One region of the Brevibacterium sanguinis genome, then DNA from elsewhere that is predicted to be linked to it. Evidence: riboswitches for the same ligand, from Rfam matches in the RefSeq annotation. Region 1 holds a riboswitch; each other region holds the start of a gene.
The links. A riboswitch is a leader RNA that binds a small molecule or an ion and turns the genes downstream of it on or off. The one in region 1 is predicted to bind thiamine pyrophosphate.

Region 1 (5,234 bases):
TCTTCAATGTCCACGACGCCCTCGGTGCCGCCCTCGAGACCGCAGGCGAGTCGATCGCCGCGTCCCTTGTCGGCAGCTATGTCACCGCGCTCGACATGACCGGGTTCTCCCTCACCGTCACCCGCCTGCAGCCGTCCTGGCTCGACTGGTGGAACGCCGCCTCCCGCACCGCGGCGTTCCCCACCCGCGGCGGTGAGTCCGCGCACGCCGAGGCGGTGCCGACGGCAGCGGCGACGCGGAGTGCGCAGGAGCCGACGTCGACCGCCGACTCTCTGCGGCAGCGGACGGCAGCCGGTGGGGACACGGATCTCGAGACCGCGGTGCTCCGCCGGTTCGCCGAACTCGTCGAGGAGCAGCACGCCCATCTGACGGAACTCGATCAGGTGGGCGGTGACGGGGACTTCGGGGACAACCTCCGCGGTGGACTGCGCCACGCCACTCGACTCGTCGACTCCTCCGAGGCCGCGGGATTCGCCGCAGCCGAAGCGGCGTTCCTCGGCGGCGTCGGCGGCACGAGCGGACCGCTCCTCGGCCTGCTCTTCCACGAGCTCAGCGCCGGTTACGCCGAACTCGACGCCGACACCCACCGCGAGACCGCGTCTGACCTCTGGAAGCGGGCGACGGCGGCCGGATGCGCGGCGATCCAGCGCGTCGGCGGCGCTGAGACCGGGGATCGGACCGTCGTCGACGTCCTCCATCCCACCGCCTCGGCGTTCGGGAAGGGATTCGCCTCAGCGGCGCAGACCGCCGCCGAGGCGGCACAGGCGACGGCCGACATGCAGGCGAGGCGGGGTCGGGCGAGCTACGTCGACGGCCGCGGAGCCGGCACACCCGACGCCGGAGCCGTGGGCATCTCGCTCCTCTTCTCCGCTGCCGCCGAAGTCTACGAGAAGTAGCCCTAGCCGGTACGAGAAGCAGCCTGGCCCGGCAGCGCGGTCACCGGTACGCCTCGTCGAAGAACGCGCGTTCGAGCCCGACGGCCCGCTGCCACAGATCGGCCAGGCGCTGCCGGGCGGCAGCCGATGCCGCATCGTCCCCGCGCGGGTACACCCGTTCGAGTTCGTCGACGAGGAACTGCACCCAGCCGGTGAAGGCCTCCCCGCGGTGGAGGTCGATCCACCCGGTGTGGAGGTCGCGGCTCGGCATGGCCCGATCCTGCTCGCCCCACTCGAGGTAGAGCCATTCGGCGATGACGAGGACGACGAGGACGTCGGGGTACGACGCCGCGGCGACCGCCTCGCGCATGACGTCGCGGAACCCCGCGGTCACCTCGGTGAGCTGGGGATCGGTGTAGTCCGCGGGCTCCACCCCCACCTCGGCGAAGGCGCGGAGGAAGTACGAATCCTCATCGGCGGCGAGGAACCCGAGCTGCTGGGCGAACCGGAGCTTCGCGGTGATGGTGTCGGCGTGGGCGACGCTGGCGCCGAGCATCGAGAGGAAGTCATCGAAGAACTGGTAGTCCTGGACGAGGTACTTCGCCATCACCGCGTCGTCGACGGTGCCCGCGAAGAGCTCGGAGACGAACCGGTGATGGGTCGCCGCGGTCCACTCCGCCTCGGCGCTCGCCCGCAGCTCGGGCACGGCTCCGCCGGTCGCGACTGTGATCATGATGAGCCTCCATCTTCCTCCGCCGGTGTCACCCGGATCAGGTTCTAAGGGTCTGCGTGCGCACTCTCAGCGCCGGTCGCGGCGCTCCCCTGTGGTGGTTCGAGACTATCAGCCGACCGGTGCCGCCACAGCTGCGTCATGATGGGCGGCCTCGAGCTTCGCGCCGAGCACCTCGGCCAGCCGGACGGCGGCAGGCTGACGGCCGGCCGCACGCTCGCCGGCCTCGACCTCGGCGTTGTAGTTCGTGTTCGTGTTGATGTCGTAGACGACCTGGCGACCGTCGGCGGTGTCGATGAATTCGACCCCGGCGAAGTCGATGCCGAGTTCGGTGAGCAGCGCTTCGAGCCGACCGATGAGCGGGGTGTCCGCGGTGATCTCGTCGCGCCGGGTGAACTGACTGTCGCCGAGGCTGCCGGCCGTCCCGGGAACGGCGCAGGCATCGGCGGGGCAGAGTTCGAAGGAGCCGGCGGAGACGTCGACGGCGACGGCGTAGTGGAAGCGGCCGCCGATGAACTCGGCGCGCGTGATGAACGGCGCGGCCGGCTGCAGGTACTCCTGGACGAGGGTGATGCCGTCGATCGGCTCGGTGGACCCGTCGGGGGCGAAGTCGGCCACGGCGGCCTCGAGCTCGGCGTGCGAGTCGAAGCGGCGCACGCCCAGTCCCTTGCCGCCCTGGTTGTGCTTCGTGATGAACGGGGGCGCGAACCCGGCAGCCACCTCGGCGATCGCCGCTGATCCGATGTTCGCCGAGGTGGCCGGCACCTCGATCCCGTGCGCGGCGAGCACGCGGTGCTGGCGGATCTTGCTGACCTCGAGCTCGAGGACCTGCGAGCCGTTGACGACGGTGCGGCCTGCGGCCTCGAGCCACGCGAGGACCGCGCGTCCGTACTCCTTGACGTGGGGGTCCGTGCGGGTGTGCGACGATGCCGAGAGTCGGGACCAGAAGACGCCCTCGGGCGGGGCGGCGGCGAGGTCGATCGCGGCACCGGGCAGCAGCCACTCGACGAGCTCGACGCCGAGGTCGGCGAAGGCGTCAGCGAACGGCGGGATCCACTCGGGATTGTCGTGGATGACGTAGACCGCGGGACCGTCCGCGACCGGCAGGGTGTGCGTGCTCATCGAAGTCCTCTCATGCGCCGTGGCTCTGGCAGGTGCGCTGTTATTGCTCAACAATTCTATCGAGTCGGTGATTCCCTGGGTCGTGTCCGCCCTGCGGCGTAGACTCAGGACCATGGCTATCGCAAAGCAGCCCGTGGTCGTTCTCGATGCTCCGGATGCTGGTGAGCTCGCCCAGTTCTACGGCGAACTCCTCGACTGGCAGGTCCGCGTCGACGACGACGGCACATGGGCCGAGATCACGTCCGATTCCTGGCCGCCCATCTGCTTCCAGCAGGTCGAGGACTACCACGCCCCGAGCTGGCCGAGCCAGGAGCACCCGCAGCAGATGCACATCGACGTCATGGTCGATGACCTCGATGCCGCCGAGGCGGAGGTCATCGGGCTCGGCGCCGGGAAGGCCGCCGTCCAGCCGGGGGAGACATTCCGCGTCTTCCTCGACCCGGCCGGTCACCCGTTCTGTCTCTGCGTCAACTGAGACTCAGCGCGACAGCACGTCGTCGACGGCGTCGATGACGGCATCGGGACGCTCATGGGTGACGAGATGCCCGGCGTCCTCGAGGACGACGAGCCTGCCCTGCGGCATCGTGTCGACGTTCGTCGCCGCCGCCGCGTTCTGGCGCGAGCGCATCCGCCGCTCGAGCAGTCCCCGCTGCCGACCGCCCTGGAGGACGACGCCGGGCACGTCCGGTCCGCCGTCGCGTTCGAGCATCCGCATGAGCGCGATCGACGAGGTGACATGCCGTTCCTCGCGCAGCGCCATGCGCATCGCCCGCTGGGTGAGCGAGTCGCGCCAGAACAGGGCGAGATCCGCCTCGGTGATCAGCGGTGATGCCCCGTCGGGCAGGAGCGTTCGGGTGAAGCGATCGCCCTGGCCGGCCCGGATGAGCAGCGACCCGAGCCGCATCGAACCGGCGTTGAGGGCCGCGACCGCAGGGGAGAGGATCGCCGAGGCGGTCGCATCGACGAGCACCATCCCGGCGACCCGCTCGGGGTTGAGGTGCGCGAAGAGTCTGACGATCGGTCCGCCCCAGCTGTGGCCGACGAGGACGACCGGCGTGTTCCCGGCGACCTGGTCGACCACCTCGGCGAGGTCGTCGACGATCCGCTCGAGACTGCGCGGACTCCGGTCGTCAGCGCTGCCGCCGATGTTCGCGCGGTCGTAGGACACGGTCCGGGTGCGGGTGGCGACCTCCCGTTGGATGTGCGTCCAGGCAGCCGCCGAGGCACCCATGCCCGCTTCGAAGACGATGCACGGACCAGGCGCCTCACCTGCGGTGACGGTGCGGATGCGGCGGCCGTCGGCGAGCGTGACGATCTCCTCGGTGAGGCCGTCACCGGGATCGAGGTGCGGCGGGCGAGACGAGCCTGAAGTGTCAGATGAATCTGACTTGTCAGACGAGTCAGGGCGGGGCGGAACGGTCATCGCTGCTTCCTTGCCGGAGGTCCGTGTGCTCCCAGGCTAGCCCCTCACCCGCGCTGACGACGGCGGGCGCACCTACGATGGATGCCATGGAGATCATCGCGTCGTTCGCCGACATCGTCCCTGTTCCCTGGGCCAACGGCGCGGGCGAGACGACCGAGCTCGTCTCCCTCGACGCCTCCACGGCGCTCACCCCCGACCGGCGTTCGTGGCGGCTGAGCATCGCCCGCCTCGAGCGGACCGGTCCGTTCTCCTCCCTGCCCGGACTCGACCGGACGTTCCTTCCCACCGACGCCGAGGTGGTCCTCGACATCGCCGGCACCGCGCACCGGGCCGGCCCCGGATCACCGCTGCGCTTCTCCGGGTCCGATGCCGTCGCGCTCACCGACCTCGCGGCCCCGACCTTCGCCGTCAACCTCATGGTCGTCACCGACGAGGCGACGCTGCCGCCGCTGACGATGATGCTCGAGCCCACGACGATCCTCGACCCCACCGGGACGGCAGAGCCCGGCGAGTCCGCTCGGCCGCGGTTCGCACTCGCCCTCACCGACGGCCCGCACTGGCGCCGCTTCGATCTCCTCCGCCTCGGCGACGACGATGCCATGGGGCCGGGGGACCGCCTCGGCGGGATCGGATTCGCCTGACGGGTGACAAGGTTCCTGGACAAACCATGTCAGTCGCCTGTTCCGCCCGTCACACGACCGCGCATCGGTCCAGGTCATGGGGGACGGGCCAGGCGTCGGCGTCCAGACGGCTCTCAGTTTCGGGGGACCCCGGTCAGCGTCTCCGGACCTCGGCGGAGAATACTGGGGAGAGTCACACAGTCTTGGAGGTACGTTGGCGCCGCAGAACAGAGATCCGCATGACCCGAACGATCCCGCAACGGGATCGACTCCGCAGGAGAGCCGGCCGTCCCAGGCCCTGCCGATGGTCACGGAGGAGATGACGGCTGCCCATCAGCCTGTCCTGCCGCCCAACCCGATTCGTCGCGACGGTCCCGTCACCGAGAGCCGGCCGGCGCACACCGAGCCTGTTCACGCCCAGCAGACGGCCGCGCAGCCGACATCAGTCGCGCCCGCGGTCGCCG
Region 2 (5,234 bases), on a different contig from region 1:
CATCGCGCGCGGATTCGACCTTGGGACGGCCGACATCGGCGTCCCGGTGGAGGATCTGGCGCTGCAGGTTCGACACGTCGACGACATCGTCGTCGACGACGGTCAGCTGCCCGATCCCGGCCGCCCCGAGGTATTGGAGGACCGGGGCGCCGAGACCGCCGGCGCCGATGACGAGGACCTTCGCCGCGCGCAGGCGGCGCTGACCGGTCACCCTGACATCGGGCAGGCTGAGATGCCGGGAGTAGCGTGCGATCTCCGCGGCGGTGAGCTCGGGTCCGGGTTCGACGAGCGGTCTCACGGTCCCATCACCAGGTTCTCGACCGAGGTCGTGCGGGCGGTCTCCGCGGTGACCCGCCCGTCGTCGGGCGACGATGCGAGCGCGAGCGGGCGTTTGGGGATCCGTCCCGCTCCAGCCGCCAGGCGACCGGCGTCGACGGCGAGCCGCATCGCCTGCGCCATCGCCGGGGCGTCGTGCGCGCGGGTGACGGCGGAGGCGAGCAGCACCGCGGTGCACCCGAGCTCCATGGCCAGGGCGGCGTCCGAGGCGGTGCCGATGCCCGCGTCGAGGATGACGGGCACCTGGGCGCGGGAGACGATCGTCTCGATGTTGTGCGGGTTGAGGATGCCCAGGCCCGAGCCGATCGGGGCGCCGGCCGGCATGACCGCGGCGACCCCGGCGTCCTCGAGCCGCTTCGCCAGCGCGGGATCGTCGTTCGTGTAGGCGAAGACCGTGAAGCCGTCGAGGACGAGCTCCTCGGTGGCGCGGAAGAGTTCGACGGGGTCGGGCAGCAGGGTGTCCTCGTCGGCGATGACCTCGAGTTTGACCCAGTTCGTCTCGAGCGCCTCCCGGGCCAGCTGGGCAGTGAGCACGGCATCGCGGGCCGTGTAGCAACCGGCCGTGTTCGGCAGCGAGCGGATGCCCAGTCGCTCGAGGAGCGCGAACACCGAATCCCTGGCCGCGGCGTCGAAGCGGCGGATCGCGACTGTCGTCAGCTCTGTCGCCGAGGCGGTCAGGGCGTCCTCGAGGATGCGCAGAGTGCTCGCCCCACCGGTGCCCATGACGAGGTGGGAGTCGAAGGTGACGGTGTCGATGGTCCAGCTCATGTCAGCCTCCCTGGACTGCGGTGACGATGTCGACGGTGTGGCCGTCGGTGATGGTGAAGCCGGCCCACAGGCCGCGTCGCACGACTTCGCCGTCGACGGCGAGGGCCACCCCGAGGCGGCCGCCGTCGACAGGGGTGCCGTCTTCGCTCAGCTGCCGTCCGGTGATGTCCTCGACGAGGGTGCGGGCGGTCGTGCCCGCAGTGATGTCCCGGCGGTCGCCGTTGAGTGTGATGGTCATGATCCCTTCCTTGCTGTCAGCAGTGGTGCACCAGGTGACTGCGGTGATGATGGCGGGTGGTCGGACTCGAACCGTGCCGGTGCCACAGCCGCGCGCGCACCGACGGGCAGCCACGCGGAGTCCGCGCCGACAACGAGATCCGCGCCGAGGCGGGCGCCGAACGGTGCGAGGAGAACCCCGTGGCGGAAGTACCCGGTGGAGACGACGAGACCGGGGTCGCTGCGACCGAGGAGGGGGAGGTCGTCGGGCGAGCCGGGCCGGGCCCGTGCCGTGATCTCGGTGATCTCACATCCGAGGAGCCCGGGCACGAGGCGTTCGGCGTCGTGGAGGAGACGGTGGACGCCCTCGGCGAGGATGCCCGCCTGGCCGTCCTCCCGGGAGGTCGCCCCGAGGACGAGCTCCCCATCGGGCCGCGGCACGACGTAGACGGGCCGACCGGCGACGAGTCCCCGGATCGTCCGGGTGAGCAGCGGGGGAGCGCCGGTATCCGAGCGGAGGCGGATGACGTCGCCGTGGACGGCCCGCAGCGGCAGCGCGGGAGCGCCGGCGATCGCATTGTGGGCCATGCCTGCGGCGAGCACGACCTGATCGGCGTGCAGCCGACGCCCTGAGGCGAGCTCGACTCCGGTCGTCCGGGCCGGGGCACTGCCGGTCGGTGATCCCTCATCGCCGACCAGTCCCGTCACCCGGTCCTCGATGACGCGGTCGCCGAGGACGGTGAGCAGCGCGCGCGTCACCCGCCGGGGATCGATCGCATGATCGCCGGGAATGAGGACGGCCCCGCACACACCGGGGGCCAGGGCTGGTTCGAGATCGCGGGCGCGGGATCCGGTGAGCAGGTCGAGGTCGGAACCGGCCGCGGACTGGAGGGCGCTGAGTTCGCGCAGGGCCGTGAGATCCGCGCGGTCTCCGGCGCAGACGAGTGTGGCGGTCGCCGTCTCCCCGAGGTCGGCCCCCGATTCCCGGGTCAGTGCCGCAGTGAATTCCGGGTAGAGGTCGGCGGAGACGCGCATGAGCGGAAACAGCGGAGTCTGGCCCCACGCGATCTCGGCGGCAGGGGCGATCATCCCGGCCGCGGCCGCGGTGGCGCCCGCGCCCGGGTGCGGATCGATGACGGTGACGGCCGCCCCGCGCCGGTGCAGCTCCCACGCCGTGGCCAGGCCGATGATCCCGGCGCCGACGACGATGACGTCCATGCGATTCTCCCTCCGGCGGCATGACCCGCATCAGGTGAGGCGGTCGGCACGAAGCCCTCTCAGCCTCCCAGCGAGGCTCCCGCGAACTCCTCTACTCTAGGAGCATGGTTCCCACGATGCCAACGTCTCCCGCAGTGCAAGACCCCGTGACCGCCCCTGCTGAGAACGCGGGCCACCCGGTCGACCGCGACGCCGCCGGCCGGGACGCCGCGCGGACCCGTGCGCTCGCCTCCGCCCGGCTCTACCTCTGCACCGACGCCCGCACGCAGCAGGGCGACCTCGGTGAGTTCCTCGACGCCGCCTACGCCGGGGGCGTCGACATCATCCAGCTCCGCGACAAGGGTCTCGAAGCCAGGGAGGAGATCGCCGCCCTCGAGATCCTCCGCGATGCCGCCCACCGGCACGGGAAGCTCTTCTCCGTCAACGACCGCGCCGATGTCGCTCTCCTCGTCGGCGCCGACTTCTTCCATGTCGGGCAGGGCGACCTGACGAGCGCGCAGGCCCGCACGGTGCTCGGCGACGACGTCATCCTCGGCCGGTCGACGCATTCGGTCGAGCAGGCGCTCGCCGCTGCCGCCGACCCGGAGATCGACTACTTCTGCCTCGGACCCGTGTGGGAGACCCCGACGAAGCCCGGTCGCCCGGCGGCCGGACTCGATCCGCTCGCGGCGGTGAGCGGGACGACGGCGAAGCCGTGGTTCGCGATCGGCGGGATCTCCGCCGGTGATCGTCTCCGGTCCGTGCAGGAGACCGGGGCGTCACGCATCGTCGTCGTCCGTGCGATCACCGAGGCGCCCGACCCCGCCGAGGCGGCCGCTCGGCTGCGCGCGCAGCTGACTTCCGCTGACCCCGACACGACCACCGGCACGACCACCGCGACGACCACGAAGGACGGCACCCTGTGACAATCCTCATCGCCGGAGCCGGCGCGACCGGCGGCGCCTTCGGCACCCGCCTCGTCGAAGCCGGACGCGACGTCACCTTCCTCGTCAGGCCCGCCCGCGCCGAGGCCCTGAGAGAGAGCGGCCTGCGATTCATCGCCCCCGACGAGGACCGGACGAATCCGGTGACCGTGACGACGGCAGAGGAGCTCGCGGCCGACCCGACCCCGGTCGACCTCGTCCTCGTCGCCGTCAAGGCCGGTGCCCTCGAATCGATCATCGCCGACGTCCGGCCGGCCGTCGGACCCCAGACCCTCATCATCCCGTTCCTCAACGGGATGGCGCAGATCGGTCGCCTCGAGGCGGAGTTCCCCGGGCAGGTGCTCGGCGGGCTCGTCAAGATCGTCGGCACGATGCGCGGAGCCGACATCGTCCAGATGACGGATCTCGCGACGATGACGATCGGGCGCCTCGGCGGGGGAGAGGTCCCACCCGCGGTCGTCGACGCGCTCGACGTCCCCGGCTTTCGGCTGCAGGTCATCGACGGCATCGACGACGCCCTGTGGGAGAAATGGGTGTTCATCGCCGCGGCCGGTGTCGTCACGTGCCTCTTCCGGGCACCGGTCGGCGCGATCATGGCCGCCGGCGGCGAACCCCACGTCGTGGGGATCATCGACGAACTCGAAGCCGTCGCCATGGCCGCCGGCCACCCGGTCTCCGCGCGGGCCCGGGCGGCCACCCTGTCGATGCTCACCGCCGAGGGCTCCGCCTTCACCTCCTCGCTCTACCGGGACGTCACGGCCGGACTGCCGAACGAGACCGAGCACATCCTCGGCCACCTCCAGACGACGGCGCGCGACCTCGGGGTGCCGACTCCGCTGCTCGATCTCACTCTCGTGCAGCTGCGAGCAGGCGAGTTCGACCGGAGCGCATGAGCCGGGCGCGCTCGGCGGCAGCGGGCCCGGGCGCCGCAGTCCTCCGCTGCGCCCGGAGACGGCGGGCCACCTCGGCGAGAGCGGTGAGGGTGAGCGCGATGCCGACGCCGAGGACGACACCCCACAGCGGCTGATCGGCGAACACGGCCCCGCCGAGGAGCCCGATGCCCGTCGAGCAGACCGCCCACGCCAGCGCCCCGAGGAAGTCGACGGCGAGGAACCGCGGCAGGGGATAGCGGAGCATCCCCGAGGCGATCGTCGTCGCCGTCCGCCCGCCGGGGATGAACCGCCCCGCGACGAGCATCGCGCCGCCCCGGACGGCGAACATCTCCGCCGTCGAGGCGAGCAGTCTGCGCAGCCGGGCCGACCGCACCCACCGGTCGGTGGCGCGACTGCCGCCGCGACCGACGAGGTGGGCGGCGAGATCGCCGAGGAGCGCACCGACGGCCGCCGCCGCGATGATGCCCACCGCCGCCGGACTGCCGGTCACGGCGTACGCGGCGGCAGTGATGACGACGGTCTCCGAGGGCACGATCGGGACGAGCGAGTCGAGGGCGGTGACGACGGCGATGAGGAGGTAGAGCCAGGGGGAGGTCAGCGTCTGCTGGATGAGGTCGAGAGCGAAGTCCATGGTCATCGACCCTAGTGACGCGGCCGTGTTCGCCGATACGAGGCGGAGCGCATTCCCGGGACGGGTTCACCGGCCGTCGCGCTGCGGAAAACCGGAACGAGATGTGAGGTCTGACCCCTCCAGACGCCCTGACCTGCGTTGCTACGATCGAGCCATGCCGTGGCCCGCGACGATCCCGCGCGAACCCCGCATGTTCCTCAGGCGGTGGTCGCTCTCCGTTCTCGGGGTGCTGTGGGGCGGCCTCCTCTG
Region 3 (5,234 bases), on a different contig from region 1:
TGACCGAGGTCGACGGCGTCATCTTCTGGACCACGCTGTGCCGCGGATGGCTGGCGCTGAGCGCGATCGCTCCGCTCACCCTCATCATCGACGACCGCCCGGACAGCGCCCCCGCGTAGTCCGCCGGTCGCTCACCTCGCGAAGACGGAGGCGTCCCAGCTCTGCATCGCATGAGCCGAGGCCCAGAAGTGGAGTTCGTAGACGCAGGCGCGCTCGAACGCCGCGCGCATCCGCGCAGCCTCATCGGCGGGCACCCGATCGAACTCGCGCTCGAGGATCGCCACAGCCTGCCGGGTCGATTCGTCGAACTCCGGGGAATCATAGGTCTGCACCCACGTCCCGTACGGGTGAGCCTCGTTCATCGCCCCGGCCTTCTCGACGAGCACCTTGCCCATGTGCGCATAGACCCAGAAACACGGCAGGACACCGGCCACGCCCTCCCCATATGACCGGCTCGCCGCGGTGGCGACGAGGAACGACACATACCCGAGCGTCGTCGGCGACGGTCCCAGATGGTCGGTGGCCTCGAGTTCGGCATGGGCCACGGCGAGCCGCTCATCGGAGAGCAGCTGAGCGTGCATCTCCTCCTCCACCGTGATCGCCTCCGCTGCCGAGGTCGACCAGAACCGGGACTCACCGCGGTCCGCCGTCTTCCCGGCGAGGAACGACATCGCCTTCGCATACCCGCTCAAGTAGATGCTGTCCTGCGTGATGTAGTTCGTGAACGCGAGCGGGGCCAGCGTGCCCTCGGCGAGCTGAGTGAGGAACGGCAGCGCCTCGATCTCGTCGATGATCGGGCGCACGTCCTCCCACAGCGCGGCGGTGTGCGGTCCGGCGGCGAAGTTCGTGCTCATGAGTGGTCTCTCCTCGGGGTCGGGATCGGACTGGGATCGGACTGGGATCGGACTGGGATCGGACTGGAATCGGAATGGCCGGAATCAGCCGGGTGGGAAGCGGACGGGTCGGCTGGACATCAGCGGCGGCGGACGTCGACCTGGTGGTCGACGGGCCCGTGCGCACCGGCGGCATCGAGGCTGACCTGCCAGTCCGCGGCCGAGGCGAGCGCGCGGGCGAGGAAGTCGAGTCCGCGCTCGACGGCCCCGTGCACCTCCTCGGTGCTCAGTGCCTCTCCGCCGTTGGCACGCCTGAGCACGGCCGCCTCGGCGGTGATCGCAGCCGACAGGGTGCACCCGGTGCCGTGCGTGTTCGGGGTGGAGATCCGGGGGTGGGAGAACTCGGCGATCTCCCCATCGGCGGTGACGAGGATGTCGGCGACGTCCCCGTCGGCGGCGTGACCGCCCTTGAGGAGCACGGCACGGGCACCCCGGGCGATGAGCTCGCGTGCCTGGTCACGCATCTGGGCCGGCGTCTGCGCCTCAGCGACATCATCGCCGAGAAGGAGGGCCGCCTCGGGGAGGTTCGGGGTGATGAGATCGGCGACGGGCAGGAGACGCTCCCGCACCGCGGCGACCGCATCGACCTCGAGGAGGCGGTGCCCGGACGTCGACACCATGACCGGGTCGACGGTGAAGAACCCGAAATCGGAGGTGCGCGCCCGGTCGACGACGAGGTCGACGAGCGACGTCGACCCGAGCATCCCCGTCTTCGTCGCATCGACGGGCATGTCGCCCAGAACACTGTCGAGCTCGGCGACGACGAAGTCCTCATCGATCGGGTAGACGCGGGAGACCCCGTGCGTGTTCTGCGCGACGAGCGCGGTGATCGCCGTGGTCCCCAGCACCCCGAGGGCAGTGAACGTCTTGAGGTCGGCGTGGATGCCCGCCCCGCCCGAGGGGTCGGTGCCGGCGATCGACAGGGTGATCGGTGGGCGCGTGCTCATGCCGCTCCCCCGTTCTCGCCGGCGACCGGCTCGGTCCCGTCACCGTACGCGGTGAGCAGCTCACGGGCCGCCCGCTCGGGGTCGGCGGCACGGCAGATCGCGGAGACGACGCAGAAGCCGAGCAGTCCGCGACCGCGCAGCTGCGGAACCCGGCCGGCGTCGATGCCGCCGATCGCGACCGCGGGCAGTCCCGCCTCGGCCGTCAGATCGCCGAGGCGGTCGGGGCCGATCCCGGCCGGCGCGTCGGTCTTCGTCGTCGTGTCGAAGACGGGCCCGATGCCGACGAGGTCGACGGCGCCGGTGGCCCGGGCCGCCGCGAATTCGGCGGCGCTGGCGGCGGAGAGACCGATGAGCGGCTCGGGACCGACGAGGTCGCGCACCTCGGTGACGGGAGTGTCGGTCTGTCCGACATGGATGTGGACGTCGGCGCCCTCATCGAGGAGGTGCCGGGTGACGGCGACCCGGTCGTTGAGGAAGAGCGGGACGCGGCGGTCGGTGCCGGCCACCGCCTCGCCGACGGCGGCGATGACCTCCCTGGTCAGGGTCAGGAACTCGGTGTCGTCGATGTCCTTGTCCCGGACCTGGACGATGCCGGCTCCCCCGCGCACGGCGGCGAGCACGGTCTCGGCGACGGTGCGACCGGCCTCCCGGCACTGCGCGGAATCGGTGACGAGGTAGAGGCGGGCGTCGACGCCGGCGAGGCGCTCACTCGTCGCGCTCATGCTCTCGTCACCTCGACCCGGGCCTCGCCGATGCGCGCATCGTCGGTGGTGTGGAGAGCATCGAGGAAGTGCTCGGCAAAGCTGCCCGGTCCGGCGGCGCCGGTCGCCGCGGCCTCGCCGGCGACGGCGAAGTGGGCGTGGGCGGCGACGACGGCGGTGAACTGATCGAACGCCGCGAGTCCCGCCGGACCCGCACCCGGACTCGAGTCGACCGGCGCGACGGCGGCGAGGTAGGCGGCGGTGACGGCGCCGAGCGAACACCCGGTGCCGATGACGAGCGGCATGAACGCATGTCCGCCGTCGACACGGGCGATGTGGTCGACACCGTCGATGTGGGCGACGATGGCGTCACGCTTGCCCGAGACGGCGACGATCGCCCCACTGGTCCGCGCGAGCTCGGCCGCCGCCGGGAGGACGGCGTCGACCTCGTCGGTCGATTCGACGCCGCGCCCGCCGGCCCCGGCACCAGCCAGAGCCGCGATCTCCGAGGCGTTGCCGCGGATCGCGGTCGGGCGATCGGCGGCGGCCCGGCGGATGCGGGTGGTGCGGAAGTCGACGGCGCCGATGCTCACGGGGTCGAGCACCCACGGAGTCGAATCCGCGGTGACCGCGCCGATCGCGGCGTCGGCGGCGAGGAACTGCTGGTTCGTCGCGGTTCCGAAGTTGACGAGCAGACCGCCGGCCAGGTGCGCGAACTGCCCGGCGTCGGCCTCGTGGTCGAGCATCGCCGGGGACGCGCCGACAGCGAGCAGCACGTTCGCGCTGAACTGCTGGACGACCGTGTTCGTGATGCATTGGATGAGCGGATTCGCCGCGCGCAGACGTGCGTGCGCCGACGACAGATCGATGTCAGTCATGACGATCCCTTCGCTAGCATGGCCCAGATCAGGTTCGATGGGTGTCCTCTCAGCCCGGCGCGACTGCCGCCGGGCACCCCATGTCATTGCCCATGACTGTACCAAAATCGCCGAGGCGGGGGTGAGGTGGGGTCACCCCCTGACCTCGCCCCCGCCTCGGCGCCGGTGAAGGAGAACTCACCCCCTGCCGACGTACCGCTGTCCGCGCCGACTGACGGCGTCGATGACGACGGCGGTGAGGAGGACGAGAGCGGTGATGATCTGCTGCATATCGGAGTTGAAGCCGATGAGGTAGAGACCGTTGTTGATCGCGCCGACGACGAACGCCCCGAGGACCGCGGCCCACGCCGACCCCCGCCCGCCGAAGAGGGAGGTGCCGCCGATGACGGCCGCGGCGATCGCGTTGAGGAGGTCCTGGGTGCCCACGAGCGTCGACCCCGCGTTCGTCGTCACTCCGGCCTTGACGAAGCCGAAGAGGGCGGCGAGGACACCGGCGGTCATGAACACGCTGATGCGCACCCACGTCACACGGATGCCGGCGCGCCGGGCGGCTTCGACCTTGCCGCCGACGGCGTAGATCGAGCGCCCGTACCGGGTCTTGCGCAGCACGAGGTCGATGATGATCGCGATGACCATCATGAGGAAGAACGGCAGCGCGAGTCCGAAGTCCTGGTTGACGAGGATGAGGAAGCCGAAGACGATCGCCGCGAGGAGGACGATGCGCACGCTGACGGCCGTCCAGCTCGGACTGTCGAGGCCCGCGGAGTGCCGCCGCAGCTTCGCGTGGATGATGCCGGCGGCGAAGCCGATGACCGCGATCGCCCCGAAGACGTACGCCCAGAACGCCGGGAAGTAGTAGCTGGCGAAGTCGAAGACGAACGTGTCGGCCATCGAGAGGTTCTTCTGCGTGCCGAGCACCGTGAGCGTGAGCCCCGTGAACGCGAGCAGACCCGCAAGGGTGACGACGAACGCGGGAATCCCGACGACGGCGAAGAACCAGCCCTGGATCGCCCCGATGACGAGGCCGAGCAGGAGGATGATCGTCACCGCGACGACCGGCGGGACCCCCTGCCGGACGACGAGGACACCGAGCACCGAGGCGGCGAGACCGCCGAGCTGGGCGAGCGAGAGGTCGATCTCGCCGAGGAGGAGGATGAGGTTGATCCCGAGCGCGAGGATCGCCAGGTAGGCGACCTGGGTCGAGAGGTTGACGAGGTTCGCCGGGGAGAGGAAGTTGCTGTTCGCCGACTGGAAGACGATGACGATGACGACGAGGGCGAGGATGACGGGGAACGACCCGAGCTGGCCCTCCCGGATCCGGCGGACGAACGTCCGCACGAGCCCCTCGTCGGAGATCCGCTCGTCGGTGATGAGGGAATTGCGGGTCATCGGCGCTCACCCCTCCGCGCGGCCCGCTGGGTCACGACGTTGTCATTGGCTCCGGTGATCGCGGCGACGAGGACGTCGGTGCGCTCGTCTCCCGGGAAGTCCCCGGCATCCTTGCCCAGCCGCAGCACGTGGACACGGTCGCACACGGCTTGGACATCGGCCATGTTGTGGCTGACGAGGAGCACCCCGAGGTCACGGTCGCGGAGGCGTTCGATGAGGTTGAGCACTTCGGCGGTCTGGGCGACGCCGAGGGCGGCCGTCGGTTCGTCGAGCATGACGAGCGAGGGTTCGCCGAGGAGGGAACGGGCGATCGCCACCGTCTGGCGCTGGCCGCCGGACAGGGCGGCGATCGGCACGCGCACGCTCGGGATCTTCGCCGACAGGCTGCGCAGCAGCTCCCACGACTTCGCCTCCATCGCGACTTCG
Region 4 (5,234 bases), on a different contig from region 1:
CGACCCTTTGCCACCCGGTTCAGGCGACCGCTGGCGCTCCGGCCCCTGTGGTCGAAGCTACCCCAAAGGATAGGCTGTTCAGATGAGCACTCCATCCACGGATCAGACAGCAAACGCGCAGGTCGCAGCCGACCTCTCCGCTTTCGTCACGGCCTCTCCCAGCTCCTATCATGCCACTGCCGCAGCGGCCGAGCGCTTCGACGCCGCCGGGTTCACCCGACTCGACGAACGTCAGCCGTGGACCCTCGAGGTCGGCCGCGGGTACTACGTCATCCGCGACGGCGCGATCATCGCCTGGATGGCTCCGACAGGGCCGGTTGACGCAGGAGAAGCTGACTCAGCGGACGCCGACTCGACCGCGAACGGGACGACCGCCTCGGCGGTGCCCCCGTTCCGGGTCTTCGGCTCCCACACCGATTCGCCGGCGTTCAAGCTCAAGCCCGGTGACGAGTTCGTCGCCGAAGGCGTGCGCCAGTTCGGCGTCGAGATCTACGGCGGCCCGCTGCTCAACTCGTGGCTCGACCGGGAGCTCGCCCTCGCCGGGCGCCTCAGCCTCGCCGACGGCCGCGTCGTCCTCGCCCGCACGCCGGCGATCGCGCGCATCCCGCAGCTTGCGATCCATCTCGACCGGCAGGTCAACGAGGGACTCACCCTCGACAAGCAGCGGCACACGACCCCGATCGTCGGTCTCGCCGAGCTCGCCGAGGCCGATGTCCTCGAGATCCTCGCCGCCTCCGCCGACGTCGATCCCGAGCTCATCGTCGGCCACGACGTCTACACGATCCCCGCGCAGGAGCCCGCGCTCTTCGGTGCCGCGGACGAGTTCTTCGCCTCCCCGAGGCTCGACAACCTCCTCTCCGTCCACGCCGGGGTGACCGCGATGACGTCCCTCGACGCCGAGGCGCTCGATGCGGTGGCCCTGTTCGCCGGGTTCGATCATGAGGAGGTCGGGTCGAACTCGCGCTCGGGCGCGAGCGGCCCATTCCTCTCCGACGTCACCGAGCGGATCGTCGCCGCCCTCTACCCGGAGGCGAACCGCAGTGACTACCTCGCCGCACTGGCCGCCTCGGTGTGCGTGTCCTCCGACGCCGGCCACGCCGCCCACCCGAACTATCCCGAACGCCACGACCCGCACGTGCGCCCGCGCCTGGGTGCCGGGCCCCTGCTCAAGCTCAACGCCCAGCAGCGGTACGCCACCGATGCCGTCGGCGCGGCGACGTGGGCCCGGGCCTGCGCGGCCGCCGGGGTCGAGTACCAGGACTTCGTCTCGAACAACTCGGTGCCGTGCGGGTCGACGATCGGCCCGCTGACGGCCACCCGCATGGGCATGACGACGGTCGATGTGGGACCGGCGCTCTACTCGATGCACTCGGCGCGGGAGATGTGCGCGATCAGCGACGTCGTCGCGCTCAGCGCGGTCGCGAAGACGTTCCTCCAGGGCGCGTGAGGGGCTGAGCGCAGGGGGCGAACACAGAAGGCGAGCACTCGCTGGTTCAACGCGGTGCCTCGTTCAACGCTGAGCCTCGTTCAACCCGGAGCCTCACTCAACACGGAGCGTGAAAATCGCGTCCCCAAAGACGCGATATTCACGCTTCGTGTTGAACGAGCGCCGGCGGATTCGCCGAAGTGCGGATATTCACGCTTCGTGTTGAACGAGCACTCTAGTGAACGAGGGCTCGCGCACGTCCGGGGACACCCTGTGAGCGAATCTGCGAGGGTGCCCCACGCGCACGATGCCGCAGGAAACCAGTGTCCGCTGGAGCGCGTCCGCTGGGCACGCTGAAAACTGAGCCGCAAAATCGCGCGCCCGCGGGTCCGCCGTCTCGCGCAGTGAACACCTGCCTCGGGTGATTTTGTGGCGGCGCCCACACCGTGATAGTCGTTGTGTGACCCCACGGGGGCCTTCGGAAGAGGGCTGAGATCGAGCTGAGACCGCTCGAGACCGTTGAACCTGATCCGGTTGATACCGGCGGAGGAAGAGAGGATTGCAGATGGCTGCGCCTACCCCAGAGACCACCCGTCCCACCGCTGCTCCGCGCCCGACGGCGCCGGCAGAGAACCCCGGGAGCACCCCCGCGGATTTCGCTCTCGAGCAGTACCCCACCCATTCCCTGGCCTGGGTCGAGGACCGTGAGCACGGCATCCGCGTGCCCGTCACCCGCATCGACCTCGACGACACGAACGGCCGCCCCAACGAGCCGGTCCACGTCTACCGCACCGTCGGGCCCGGCGCCGTCCCCGAACAGGGTCTGCCGCCGCACCGCGCGGAGTGGATCGCCGACCGCGATGACACCGAGGACTACGCGGCCCGTGGCCACCTTATCGAGGACGACGGGCGGGCAGCCGTCCGCCGCGGCGCGCCCTCCCAGCAGTGGCAGGGGCCCGACCGGACGCCTCGGCGCGCGAAGGCCGGACGCACCGTCACCCAGATGCACTACGCCCGGCAGGGCATCATCACCCCCGAGATGCGCTACATCGCGATCCGCGAGCAGTGCGACGTCGAACTCGTCCGCTCCGAGGTCGCCGCCGGGCGCGCGATCATCCCTTCGAACATCAACCACCCCGAATCCGAGCCGATGATCATCGGCAAGGCGTTCCTCGTCAAGATCAACGCGAACATCGGCAACTCGGCGGTGACGAGCTCGATCGCCGAGGAGGTCCAGAAGCTCCAGTGGGCCGCGAAGTGGGGTGCCGACACCCTCATGGACCTCTCGACGGGCAATGACATCCACACCACCCGCGAGTGGATCATCCGCAACTCCCCCATCCCCATCGGCACCGTGCCGATCTACCAGGCGCTTGAGAAGGTCGATGGCGACGCCGAGGCGCTGACCTGGGAGATCTACCGGGACACCGTCATCGAGCAGTGCGAGCAGGGCGTCGATTACATGACCGTCCACGCCGGTGTGCTGCTGCGCTACGTTCCGCTCACCGCCGACCGGGTGACCGGAATGGTCTCCCGCGGCGGGTCGATCATGGCCGGATGGTGCCTGGCACACCATGAGGAGAACTTCCTCTACACGCACTTCGACGAGCTCTGCGAGATCTTCGCGCAGTACGACGTCGCGTTCTCCCTCGGCGACGGGCTGCGCCCCGGCTCGATCGCCGACGCCAACGACGCCGCCCAGTTCGCCGAACTCGACACCCTCGCCGAGCTGACGAAGCGCGCATGGGAGCACGACGTCCAGGTCATGGTCGAAGGCCCCGGCCACATTCCGCTCCACCTCGTGCGGGAGAACGTCGAGCGTCAGCAGGAGCTCTGCGACGGCGCGCCCTTCTACACCCTGGGTCCGCTCGTCACGGACATCGCGCCCGGCTACGACCACATCACCTCGGCGATCGGGGCGACGGAGATCGCCCGGTACGGCACGGCGATGCTCTGCTATGTCACCCCGAAGGAGCACCTGGGACTGCCCGACCTCGACGACGTCAAGACCGGGGTGATCACGTACAAGATCGCCGCCCACGCCGCCGACGTCGCGAAGGGCCACCCGGGGGCGACGGCCCGGGACGATGCGCTGTCGAAGGCGCGGTTCGAGTTCCGCTGGCGCGATCAGTTCGCGCTCGGCCTCGACCCGGAGACCGCCGAGTCCTTCCACGACGAGACGCTGCCGGCGGAACCGGCGAAGACCGCGCACTTCTGCTCGATGTGCGGGCCGAAGTTCTGCTCGATGCGCATCTCCCAGGACATCCGCGACACGTACGGCAGCGCCGAGGCGCAGGCCGCGATCGCCGGCATGCAGGAGAAGAGTCGGGAGTTCCTCGCCGCCGGCGGTGAGGTCTATCTGCCCGAACCGACGATCGGCCCGCGGCAGGACTGAGGTCCCGGCAGGACTGAGCCCGCTCCAGGGCTGAGGCCCGGGCAGGTCTGAGGCACGGGCAGGTCTGAGGCACTGGCCGCTGGTGTCGGCGAGGTGGAGTCGGAGTGCCCGACCTCGCCGAGGTGGTCGCCGGGTGAGATCGGAGTACCCCAAATCGCTGGCTCGGTCGCCGGGTGGGGTCGGAGTGCCCCACTCCGCCGAGGCGGTCCCGGGGAAGCGCCTCGTCCCTGGGCTCTCGGTCGGCGCTCGTCCACCGCTGATAGGGTCGCTCTGTGTCCACTCAGCCCGCCGCGCCGCACGCTCCGAATCAGTCAGCGGAGCCGTCGTTCCGGGCGTCGTTCGACTGGTTCGCCCCGTATCTCATCGTCCTCGTGACGGGGCTGATCACCGTGGGCATCTACGCGCTGGCGTGGTGGAACGCGGGGTCGATCATTCCGCTGCCCGTCTTCGTCGCGCTCTTCTGCATCCCGGTGCTGCTCGGCTGGTGGATCTCCGGGGCCGCGTTCGCCACCGTCATCGGTCTCGCCCTGCGAGTCCATTGGGCGCTGCGCAGCGCGCTCACCCTCGTCATCTGTCTGTGTGCGACGATCGTCGTCCACTTCCTCATCATCGAGATGTTCAACACCGGCTTCTACGGGGTGCCGGCGATGTTCATCCCCGGGTGGATCTACTGACTCGTCGCTGACGAGCGCGAGCACGCGCCCGCCCGTGGTCACGGTCGCCTCGCGTCGACTCGCGCGCCGAGTTCACCCACCCGCTGGCGTTGCCCACGCTCACGCGCGTCCGCGCACTGACGCACGCCCCGGCCGCCTGCGTCCAGCAGCTGTCCGCATCGTGGATCCAGGCGGAGTGCGGATAGCGGGTGGTGCACGGCCCGCCATCCGCACTCCGCCGTGACCGAGAGCTGCTCGCCGCCTCGGCGCTGCCCCTCTGCCCTTCGGCGCCGGGCTCGCCGACGTGGCTCGTCTACTGGTTGAGTTCGTCGAGCGCGGTCTGCGAACCCGGGGCGAGCGGGATCGGCTCCGGCGGCATCGCCGTGTCGAGCTTGATGTCCTTCGCCGCCGCGTGGACCTTCTCGAGGTCGGCCTTCTTGTCGAAGATCAGCTTCGTCAGGGCGCACTGGGTGCCCTCGTCCATGTCGTTGCGGACCATGAGGACGTTGGGCGTGATGATCGTGTTGACCGCCCCGACGCCGGTGTACGTGTCGGCGGGGATCTCGGCGACCTCATAGACGGGGTTGATCTCCTTCATCTGTCCCTCGAGGGGGGAGATGTCGAGGAACTCGACGTCGCCGCCGTTGGAGGTGAAGAGGTCGGTGACGCCTGCCGTCGGCAGTCCCCCGGACCACACCATGCCGTCGAGCGTGCCGTCCTTCATCCCGTCGACGGTCTTCGCGAGGTCGAGCCGCTGCTT

Region 2: linked by a shared signal. The riboswitch ahead of thiO (glycine oxidase ThiO) and the one ahead of ABD154_RS13725 (TenA family protein) in region 1 are both predicted to bind thiamine pyrophosphate.
Region 3: linked by a shared signal. The riboswitch ahead of thiM (hydroxyethylthiazole kinase) and the one ahead of ABD154_RS13725 (TenA family protein) in region 1 are both predicted to bind thiamine pyrophosphate.
Region 4: linked by a shared signal. The riboswitch ahead of thiC (phosphomethylpyrimidine synthase ThiC) and the one ahead of ABD154_RS13725 (TenA family protein) in region 1 are both predicted to bind thiamine pyrophosphate.

What each region holds. Positions count from the first base shown of each region.
Region 1 covers NZ_BAAAMB010000010.1:386,903-392,136, reverse strand. Annotated here, with positions in the region: gene ABD154_RS13730 (dihydroxyacetone kinase subunit DhaK) at 1-896, shown strand, start outside; gene ABD154_RS13725 (TenA family protein) at 937-1,608, opposite strand; TPP riboswitch at 1,605-1,709, opposite strand; gene ABD154_RS13720 (ATP-grasp domain-containing protein) at 1,717-2,727, opposite strand; gene ABD154_RS13715 (VOC family protein) at 2,840-3,202, shown strand; gene ABD154_RS13710 (alpha/beta fold hydrolase) at 3,206-4,150, opposite strand; gene ABD154_RS13705 (HutD family protein) at 4,237-4,791, shown strand; gene ABD154_RS13700 (hypothetical protein) at 5,090-5,234, shown strand, end outside.
Region 2 covers NZ_BAAAMB010000009.1:33,244-38,477, reverse strand. Annotated here, with positions in the region: gene moeB (molybdopterin-synthase adenylyltransferase MoeB) at 1-298, opposite strand, end outside; gene ABD154_RS10470 (thiazole synthase) at 295-1,104, opposite strand; gene thiS (sulfur carrier protein ThiS) at 1,106-1,342, opposite strand; gene thiO (glycine oxidase ThiO) at 1,339-2,538, opposite strand; TPP riboswitch at 2,529-2,631, opposite strand; gene thiE (thiamine phosphate synthase) at 2,655-3,443, shown strand; gene ABD154_RS10450 (ketopantoate reductase family protein) at 3,440-4,354, shown strand; gene ABD154_RS10445 (DedA family protein) at 4,308-4,991, opposite strand; gene ABD154_RS10440 (sensor histidine kinase) at 5,140-5,234, shown strand, end outside.
Region 3 covers NZ_BAAAMB010000008.1:60,577-65,810, reverse strand. Annotated here, with positions in the region: gene ABD154_RS09370 (hypothetical protein) at 1-119, shown strand, start outside; gene ABD154_RS09365 (TenA family protein) at 132-854, opposite strand; gene thiD (bifunctional hydroxymethylpyrimidine kinase/phosphomethylpyrimidine kinase) at 974-1,840, opposite strand; gene thiE (thiamine phosphate synthase) at 1,837-2,562, opposite strand; gene thiM (hydroxyethylthiazole kinase) at 2,559-3,419, opposite strand; TPP riboswitch at 3,407-3,510, opposite strand; gene ABD154_RS09345 (sugar ABC transporter permease) at 3,597-4,808, opposite strand; gene ABD154_RS09340 (ATP-binding cassette domain-containing protein) at 4,805-5,234, opposite strand, start outside.
Region 4 covers NZ_BAAAMB010000006.1:161,300-166,533, reverse strand. Annotated here, with positions in the region: gene ABD154_RS07565 (M18 family aminopeptidase) at 83-1,447, shown strand; TPP riboswitch at 1,885-1,995, shown strand; gene thiC (phosphomethylpyrimidine synthase ThiC) at 1,992-3,821, shown strand; gene ABD154_RS07555 (hypothetical protein) at 4,094-4,495, shown strand; gene ABD154_RS07550 (TAXI family TRAP transporter solute-binding subunit) at 4,788-5,234, opposite strand, start outside.